Regions from separate parts of the Methylobacterium carpenticola genome, predicted to be linked through region 1. Evidence: riboswitches for the same ligand, from Rfam matches in the RefSeq annotation. Region 1 holds a riboswitch; the other holds the start of a gene.
The links. A riboswitch is a leader RNA that binds a small molecule or an ion and turns the genes downstream of it on or off. The one in region 1 is predicted to bind glycine.

Region 1 (4,406 bases):
GGATACTGGAAGAGCGCGCCGAAGACCTGCTCCGGATCGAGGTCCCGGAAGGGATCGCCGACGATCACGCGCCAGCCGAACGGGGCGGCCCGCGTGCGCAGCACGGCGATCGTCTGCGGCAGGCAATCCTTGTCGACGAAGAAGGCGTCGGCCTTCGACGTCGCGACCCGCTGCGCCATGCCCATCGCCTCGGCCGCCGCCGTCGCCTCGTCGAGGAGCGAGGCGTTGGCGATGTCGAGGGCGGTCAGGTCGCAGACCAGCGTCTGGAAGTTCAGGAGCGCCTCGAGGCGGCCCTGGCTGATCTCCGGCTGATAGGGCGAGTAGGCCGTGTACCAGGCCGGGTTCTCGAAGATGTTGCGCTGGATCGCGGGCGGCATGGTGGTGCCGTGATAGCCCTGGCCGATCAGCGACACGAGGAGACGGTTCTTGTTGGCGACCGCGCGCATCCGCTCGATCACCCGGCGCTCGGTCAGCGGGCGGCCGAACTCGATCGGCTCGTGCTGCCGGATGTCGGGGGGCAGCGTCTCGTCGATCAGGGCGTCGAGGCTCGCAGCGCCGACCCGCTGCAGCATCTCGGACATCTCGCCGACGGTCGGGCCGATGTGCCGGCGGTTCGCAAAGTCGTACGGATCGTAGGCGGCCATGCGTCTCTCCGGGGCGGTCACTTCGGCAGAGCCGCGTAGGCGGCCTCGTCCATCAGGGCCTCCATGGCGGAGGGGTCCTTGAGCCGCATCCGGTAGAGCCAGCCCGCGCCTTGCGGATCGGCGTTCACGGTCTCCGGGGAGGTGACGACCGCGTCGTTGACCTCCGTCACCTCGCCGTCGAGCGGCGCGTAGACTTCGGAGGCCGCCTTGACCGATTCGACGACCGCCGCGGCCGATCCCTTCGTCAACGCGGCCCCGACCTTCGGCAGCTCGATGAAGACGAGGTCGCCGAGCTGCTCGGCGGCATGCTGGGTGATGCCGATCGTGGCGACCTCGCCCTCGAGCGTCAGCCACTCGTGTTCTTCCGTGAAACGCCGCATGGGACTTAACTCCGGCCTGTCAGGCGCGCTTGAAGGTGGCGGGAAGGAAAGGGAGAGGGGTCACGACGAGGGGCAGGGGCAGGCCGCGGACCTCCGCGAGGAGGCGCTGGCCCGCCTGCGCGTGGGCGGCCGCGACGTAGCCCATCGCCACGGGGGCACCGAGGCTCGGGCCGAAGCTCCCCGAGGTGACGCTGCCGAGGGATGTGCCATCCGCCTCGGAGCGGAGGGGGGCGCCGGCCCGCACCGGCGCGCGTCCCTCCGGCCTCAATCCGACGCGCCGCCGCGCGGTGCCCGTCTCCAGTTCATGCAGGATGCGGGTCTCGCCCGGGAAGCCTCCGGCGCGAGCTCCCCCCCGCCGCCGGACCTTGGGGATCGCGAAGGTCAGGCTCGCCTCGACGGGACTCGTGGTCAGGTCGATGTCGGCGCCGTGCAGGCAGAGGCCCGCTTCGAGCCGCAGCGTGTCGCGGGCGCCGAGGCCGACCGGCAGCACGCCCGGCTGCGCCAGCAGCGCCTCCGCCAGCGCCGCGGCGGCCTCCGCCGGGACCGAAATCTCGAAGCCGTCCTCGCCCGTGTAGCCGGAGCGGGCGACGAAGCCCCGCGCGCCGAGGAGGGTCACCTCCCGGACGTCGAGAAACCGCATCGTCGTCACCTCGGGTGCGAGCGCCGCCAGGGCCGGTTCCGCGGCCGGTCCCTGCAGGGCGATCAGCGCGGCGGGCTGCTCTTCGACCGATACCGCGGCGGGCAGAAACCGCCTCAGATGGGCGATGACCGCCCGCTTGTTCGCGGCGTTCACCACGACGACGAGGTGATCGTCGAAGCGCAGGACCATGAGGTCGTCCAGGATGCCGCCGGATTCGTGGGTGAGCAGCCCGTAGCGCTGGCGGCCGGGCCGGAGCCCGGCGAGATCGGCCGGGATCAGGCGCTCCAGTGCGAGCGCGATCCGGTCCGGATCGTCGCCGCGCAGCACCACCTGACCCATGTGGGAGACATCGAACAGCCCGGCGGCGGCGCGGGTATGCAGGTGCTCCTTGAGCTGGCCCGCCGGGTATTGCAGCGGCATGGCGTAGCCCGCGAAGGGCACCATGCGGGCATCCAGGCGCAGGTGGAGATCGTGCAGGGGCGTGGCTTCGAGAGCAACCGACTCGGCGGGCTGCACGGACATATCAGGGTCCTCCGCGACATACGGAACCGACGGCGCTCACGCACCACGGCTACCCCCATCTGTCACGGGTACCTGAGAGCTTCCCCCGCACGGGCGTGCGAGGTTTCTCCTTCGGTGGACGCCGGACGGCGCCTCTCTCCAGATCGTCCAACGATACGGTGATTGTGCCTGAGAGTTTCCGGGGGTGGTTGCTCCGTCGGCGCCATGCCAGGCTCATCGAGCCGGGCTGGGCTCTCCCGTATCGCCCTGTTCGGACGGTTGGACCAAAGCACAAGACCGCATGCCGCGCAACGTCGGGAGTGCCACTGCGCCGTGCGAGGTCCTGCCTGACCGCGGATCACGGCCTGGAGAGATGATCCGGACGTGTCGCGAGCCAGAGGACGTGACGACGCCCGCTTCGCCCGTTGGCATGCACCCGCACCTGGTCGACCTCGAAACCGGTGTTCCATAGGCGCGCTCTGAACTTGCGGTCGGGCTTATCCGACCACACGCTCAGGATGCCGCGCGGGCGCAGCGCCCGTTGGGCCTGCTTCAAGCCCTCGACGTCGTAGAGCCGGTCGTTCTCGAGCCGCGTCAGCCCCTCGGGCCCGTTGTCGACGTCGAGCAGGATGGCATCGTAGCAGGACGGCACCTGCTGAATGACACGCAGAACGTCGTCTTCCCGCAGATCGACGCGCGGATCATCGAGGATCCCGGCGAACAGATGGGCCAGAGGACCACGCGCCCAGGCCACAACCGCGGGCATCAGTTCCGCGACGACGATCCGCGCATCCGGGCCGAGGGCGTCGAGGGCTGCACGCAAGGTGAATCCCATGCCGAGCCCACCGATCAGCACCTTCGCCCGCGGACGGTCCCGCAAGCGGGCACAGGTGAGGGCGGCGAGCTCCGCCTCCGACTTGGAGGCGCGGTTGCTCATCAGCTCGATCGTGCCGACACAAATGGTGAAATCACCGCCGCGTTGCATCAGGCGCATCGGCTCGCGCTCGCCGGGAATGACGGCGGTGTCAAGTTGAACCCATGGAATCAAAGGACGGTACCTCCGGTCGTAGAACGGCAATAATCCGGCGCCCGGCTCCGCCGCCGCCGCGTGATGTTCACCAAGGAATCCAACCCTGCGCGGCCGGTTCGTGTCGCGCCCTCATCGATCGCCCGGATCGAACACGCATCTCCCGTAGCACCGTCTCGGGGCGTGGGAACCGGCCATGACGGCCCGATCGTGCGGTGGCCCGCGCGATACGGCCGATACCAGCCTGTACCCTTCCATCATCAAAAGATCACCGCTCGCCCCGGCCGAAGGCCAGTTCGGCTGGTCCAACCGCGAGAACGGCAAGCTCGTGGAGCGGTCGGACCGGCCGCATCGGAGCGAGGCCAACGCGCATCAGCGCGCATGCGGCCGTCGAGTGATTTTTCCGGATGCCAGCAGCCGCGCGGCGGTGTTGATCACAGAGGTGAATAGGCGCTCTGGAGCAGCGCCCGATCACGCGGCCATCGGGCGCCGCTCTAGCGCTACTCTGCCAGGTTACGGCATCTTATCTCTCGTTCGCTGAGGTGCACGGGAGGAGCGCGATGGATGAGGTCGGGTCGAAATCTTGGCTAGAACTATTGGAGGCATGGCTGGCTCCCATTCTGGCCGCCTTGTCCCGCGCCGAGCAGCGACGTTGGGCGCCGCTCTACCTGCGAGGTCTGCTCCTGCCCGGCGAGCGCAAGAGCGTCGAACCGATGGCAGCGCGCGTTGCGCCCGGCAACGTGCAGCAACTGCACCACTTCGTGTCCGCCTCGCCCTGGCCGCATGCACGGCTCGAGTGCGTGCTGGCCGAGCAGGCCGAGCAGCTCGTGGGCGGGCCGGAGGCCGTGCTGGTGGTCGACGACACTGCGCTGGTCAAGCAGGGGCGCCACTCCGTGGGCGTGCCGCGCCAGTACTGCGGTCAGCTCGGCAAAAAGGCGAACTGCCAGGCGCTGGTGTCGCTGACGCTGGCCCGAGGCGAGGTTCCGGTCCCGGTGTCGCTGCGGCTGTTCCTGCCTGACGGTTGGGCCTCCGATCCGGCGCGGCGACATACGGCGGGGGTGCCCGACGACATCTCCGGTCGGCCGAAGTGGCAGATCGCCTTGGACGAGATCGACCGGCTGGGCGACCAGGGCGTGCGCTTCGGGTGCGTGCTGGGCGATGCCGAGTACGGCAAGGTGGCTGCGTTAAGGTCGAGCGGCTGATCAATAGTCCGT
Region 2 (4,406 bases), 1.0 Mb from region 1:
AGGGGGCGTCGGTCACCCTCGCGGGCGCCCGCCCGGCGATCCGGCGGGTGCTGCTGACCCACGGCGTGAGGCCGCCGCAGGTGCTTTTCGCGGCGAGCGTGGCGGAGGCCGCGCGGCCGGCCGCCTGAACTCCCGGCTCCCGCTATGACGCGCGTCCCGTCGCCGAACCGGGATTCACTTCGGCGGGACGCGCTCTATCCCCGCACGGCCGCCGCGATGGTGACCGCGGCCGGGGTGGTCGGCCGGCCGATCAGGCGGCTCAGGCTGTGCGAATCGTCGAACAGCGCGCCCGTCGCGGCTCCCGCATCGGAATCGGCAAGCAGGGAGGCGAAGGCCTCCGGCAGGCCCGCCTCGACCAGGGCCGCGCGGAAGGCCGCCTCCGGCAGGTCGCGGTAGGTCACCGGCTGCCCCGAGGCCCGGGCGATCTCGGCGGCGAACGCGGCCAGCGTGTAGGATTCGTCGCCCGCGAGTTCGTGGATGCCCGCCAGAGCCGTCCCGGCGCTCAGCACGGCGGCGGCGGCCTCCGCGTAATCGGCCCGGGCCGCCGAGGCGATGCGCCCCTCCCCGGCGCTGCCGAGGAGGACGCCGTGGGCGAGGGCCGCCGGGATCGAGGCGGCATAGTTCTCCGTGTACCAGCCGTTGCGCAGCACGGCGAAGGGCAGGCCGGATTCCCGCAGGAGCGCTTCCGTCGCCCGATGCTCCCCCGCCAGCCCGAGCGGCGAGGTCTCGGCGTGCAGGAGGCTCGTATAGGCGAGGAAGCCGATCCCCGCCGCCTTGGCCGCCGCGATGACGTTCGCGTGCTGCGCCACCCGCTGACCGATCTCGCTCGACGAGATCAGGAGCAGGCGGTCGATGCCGGCGAAGGCCGCGGCCAGCGTCTCCGGCCGCGCGTAATCGGCCCGGCGCACCTCGACGCCCTCGGCGCGTAGGGCCTCGCCCGCCTCGCCCTCGGGGCTGCGCAGGCCCGCGACGAGGTGCGCATCGGGCGCCCGGCGCCGCAGGGCGGCGATGACGCGGCGGCCGAGCTGGCCGCTGGCGCCGGTGACGAACAGGCGCGGCTGGGACGACGAGGCCATGCGATGGCTCCCCTGTGGGTCTCTTTCCGATACGTGGTACTTATGCGAGACCGATCATCGGCGGAAGGAGGCAGTTTCATGGGACAGGGTGACGTCGAGGGAACCGACCTGGGCGCCCGCACCGCCCTCGCGCAGGCCTTCGCGTCGTGGACCGAGGCCGCCCTCGACCCGGCCCGCTGCCCGGTCCGCGACGTGCTCGACCACATCGGCGACAAGTGGACGACGCTGATCCTGATCGCGCTCGCGGCCGCGCCGCGCCGCTTCAGCGAACTCGCCCGCAGCGTGCCCGACATCTCCAAGCGCATGCTCACCCAGACCCTGCGCGACCTGGAGCGGGACGGGTTCGTGACGCGCCACGTCTTCCCGACCAAGCCGCCGAGCGTGGAATACCGGCTGGCCCCCCTCGGCCTGTCCGTGCTGGAGCCCGTGGCCGCCCTGGTCGCCTGGGCCGAGCGCAGCCATCCGGCGATCCGCGAGGCCCGGAACCGCTTCGATGTGGGTGCGTGAGGGCGCGGCGCTTCCCATGCGTCAGAGAAGGGCGCACCTGCCCGGTTTTTGACCCAGTCGTGAGAGGATTTTGAGCACCGCACCGCTTGCGGCCCACCCCCCACGAAGGTACATCTCCGGCGTCCAAACACGCGATGCGGGAGAGATCGAGGGGCGTCACCGCCGCCTCGGCGCCGACGGAGCAACCGCCCCGGAAACTCTCAGGCACCAAGAACCGTGTCGCCAGGACGATCTGGAGAGAGGTGGCTGAAACAGGCCATCCACCGAAGGGGACGTTCGCCCACGCTCGCGCGTGGCGAATCAAGCTCTCAGGTACCGTGACAGATGGGGCGCAGGGACCGACCGGAATCGGCTCTCTGCCAACTCATGCTCACAGGACCAGATCGATGACCCATATCGCTGTGATCGGCGCCGGCATCACCGGCGTGACGACCGCCTATGCGCTGGCGGAGCGCGGCTACGACGTCACCGTCTTCGACCGCCAGCGCTACGCCGCGATGGAAACCTCCTTCGCCAATGGCGGGCAGCTCTCGGTCAGCAACGCCGAGGTCTGGAACAAGCTCTCCACCATCGTCCAGGGCTTGAAGTGGATGATGCGGCGTGACGCGCCGCTGCTCGTCAACCCGAAGCCGAGCTGGCACAAGTATTCGTGGATGGCGGAATTCGTGGGCCAGATCGGCCGGTACAAGGCCAACACGATCGAGACGGTGCGGCTGGCGCTGGCCTCGCGCGAGCACATGTTCGCCATCGCGGAGCGCGAGAAGATCGACTTCAACCTCGAGAAGCGCGGCATCCTGCATTTCTACCGGGACAAGGCCGGGTTCGAGAAGGCGATGACGGTCAACGCGCTGTTGCGCGAGGGTGGCCTCGAGCGCGACCCGATCACGCCCGAGGAGATCCGGCAGATCGAGCCGACGCTCCAGGGCGCCTATTACGGCGGCTTCTTCACCCCGTCCGACTCGACCGGCGACATCCACAAGTTCACCCGCGGCCTCGCCGAGGCCTGCGCCCGCAAGGGCGTCACGTTCCGCTACGACGCCGCCATCGCGGCGATCGTCCCGCAGGCGGAGGGCGGCTACCGGATCAGCTGGCAGCCGGCGGCGCGGGTCGACGGCGCCCCGGCGGCGGCCGCGGAATCGATGCCCGTCGACAGCGTGGTGATCTGCGCCGGCTGCGCGAGCCGCACGCTCGCCAGCGCGCTCGGCGACCGCGTCAACATCTACCCGGTGAAGGGCTACTCGATCACGGTGCACCTGCAGACGCCCGAGAGCCAGGACGCCGCTCCGACCGTCAGCATCCTCGACGACGCCACCAAGATCGTCACGAGCCGGCTCGGCCGCGACCGCTTCCGGGTGGCCGGCACCGCGGAGTTCAACGGCTTCAACCGCGACATCCGCCACGACCGCATCGAGCCGCTGGTGCGCTGGACCCGCGAGCAGTTCCCGGGCGTGGCGACCGACCGCGTGGTGGCCTGGAGCGGCCTGCGGCCGATGCTGCCGGGGATGCTGCCCCGCGTCGGCCCGGGTCGCCTGCCGGGCATCTTCTACAACACCGGCCACGGCCATCTCGGCTGGACGCTCTCGGCCGCCACCGCCCAGCTCGCCGCCGACGCCGTCGCCCTGAGCCTGCCCGCCGAGCGGCACTACCCGACGGCCCGCGCCGCCTGAGGCCCGCGCAGCCCGTTTCCCGTCAGGGGCGCGACCGGGGCCGATGGCCTCGGTCCGCGAGGGTCTTTGAAGTCCAAAGAGCCCCAACCGAAAGAGCCCCAACCGAACGCCTCTCCAAATCTTTCCGGATGAGGCGGCGGTCTCCTCTCCCCACGAGCGGGGCGAGGCGATGCTCACGACCCGACATGCCAATCCGAAAGCCGGAGCGGGAGAGGAGATCCCGCGTCCAGGCCGGAACTCGCGAGCCAGACCGCAAACCCGGCGATCGCCGGCCCGATCCTGCGCCGCGGGCCGGATCTGCCATGTCCGGAGAACGGAACGGTCGCCCGCGGACGTCCGTTGTGAGGGCCTGCCCGCTCGCGGGCACCCCGATACCGGAAGGGAGACCATCATGAAGCGTGCCTTGTCCGTCGCGACCGCCTTGGCGCTCCTCGGCACCGCCGCCGTGGCGCAGACCCGCGCGACGAACCCGCAGAACGAGCCGCCCGGCCAGCGGATGCAGGAGCGCGGCAGCGTCAAGGGGACCACCGGCGCCTCCGGCTACACCCCCGGCCACGAGATGCAGAGCACCGGCAGCGTGAAGGGGACGTCCGGGGCCTCGGGCTACGCGCCGGGCCACGATCCCGCCGCGTCGCGGAACACCGGCACCGGCCGCTGAGCACCCCGGAATGAGGCCGGGCGGGCGCATCCCGCCCGGCTCTCTCACCGCAGGGCGTTCTCGAAATAGACCTCGGGACCGCCGAGGGCCTCGACCAGCGCGGACCGGGCGCGGCTGACGCGGCTCTTCACCGTGCCGACCTGGCAGTGCATCAATTGGGCGGCGGCCTCGTAGGTCAGCCCCCGCACCGCCACGAGGAGCAGGGCCTCCCGCTGGAGCGGCGGCAGGCACGCCACCTGACCCCAGACCTCGCGCAGCGCGATCCCCTCCTCCTGATCCGGCAGGGCGATCATCCGCGCGGCCGCGGCATCGTCCACATCCTCCACCTCCCGGCGCCGCTTGCGCGCGACCGTGTAGAACTGGTTGCGCAGGATCGTGAACAGCCATGCCTTGAGGTTGGTGCCGGCCTCGAACCGGTGCTGGTTCTGCCAAGCCCGCAGCAGCGTCTCCTGCACGAGGTCGTCCGCCTGGGCGACGGTAGTGGTGAGCGACAGGGCG

Region 2: it holds a riboswitch for glycine, as region 1 does, so the genes downstream of both, ACE101_RS08105 (D-amino acid dehydrogenase) here and gcvT (glycine cleavage system aminomethyltransferase GcvT) in region 1, are expected to answer to the same signal.

The regions. Positions count from the first base shown of each region.
Region 1 covers NZ_JBHZEO010000001.1:2,683,256-2,687,661, forward strand. Annotated here, with positions in the region: gene gcvP (aminomethyl-transferring glycine dehydrogenase) at 1-644, opposite strand, end outside; gene gcvH (glycine cleavage system protein GcvH) at 662-1,024, opposite strand; gene gcvT (glycine cleavage system aminomethyltransferase GcvT) at 1,044-2,186, opposite strand; glycine riboswitch at 2,333-2,435, opposite strand; gene ACE101_RS12660 (spermidine synthase) at 2,524-3,213, opposite strand; partial or broken gene ACE101_RS12665 (IS701 family transposase) at 3,753-4,382, shown strand.
Region 2 covers NZ_JBHZEO010000001.1:1,675,751-1,680,156, forward strand. Annotated here, with positions in the region: gene ACE101_RS08090 (SulP family inorganic anion transporter) at 1-128, shown strand, start outside; gene ACE101_RS08095 (NAD(P)H-binding protein) at 195-1,076, opposite strand; gene ACE101_RS08100 (winged helix-turn-helix transcriptional regulator) at 1,155-1,583, shown strand; glycine riboswitch at 1,711-1,810, shown strand; glycine riboswitch at 1,814-1,909, shown strand; gene ACE101_RS08105 (D-amino acid dehydrogenase) at 1,970-3,250, shown strand; gene ACE101_RS08110 (hypothetical protein) at 3,642-3,908, shown strand; gene ACE101_RS08115 (sigma-70 family RNA polymerase sigma factor) at 3,953-4,406, opposite strand, start outside.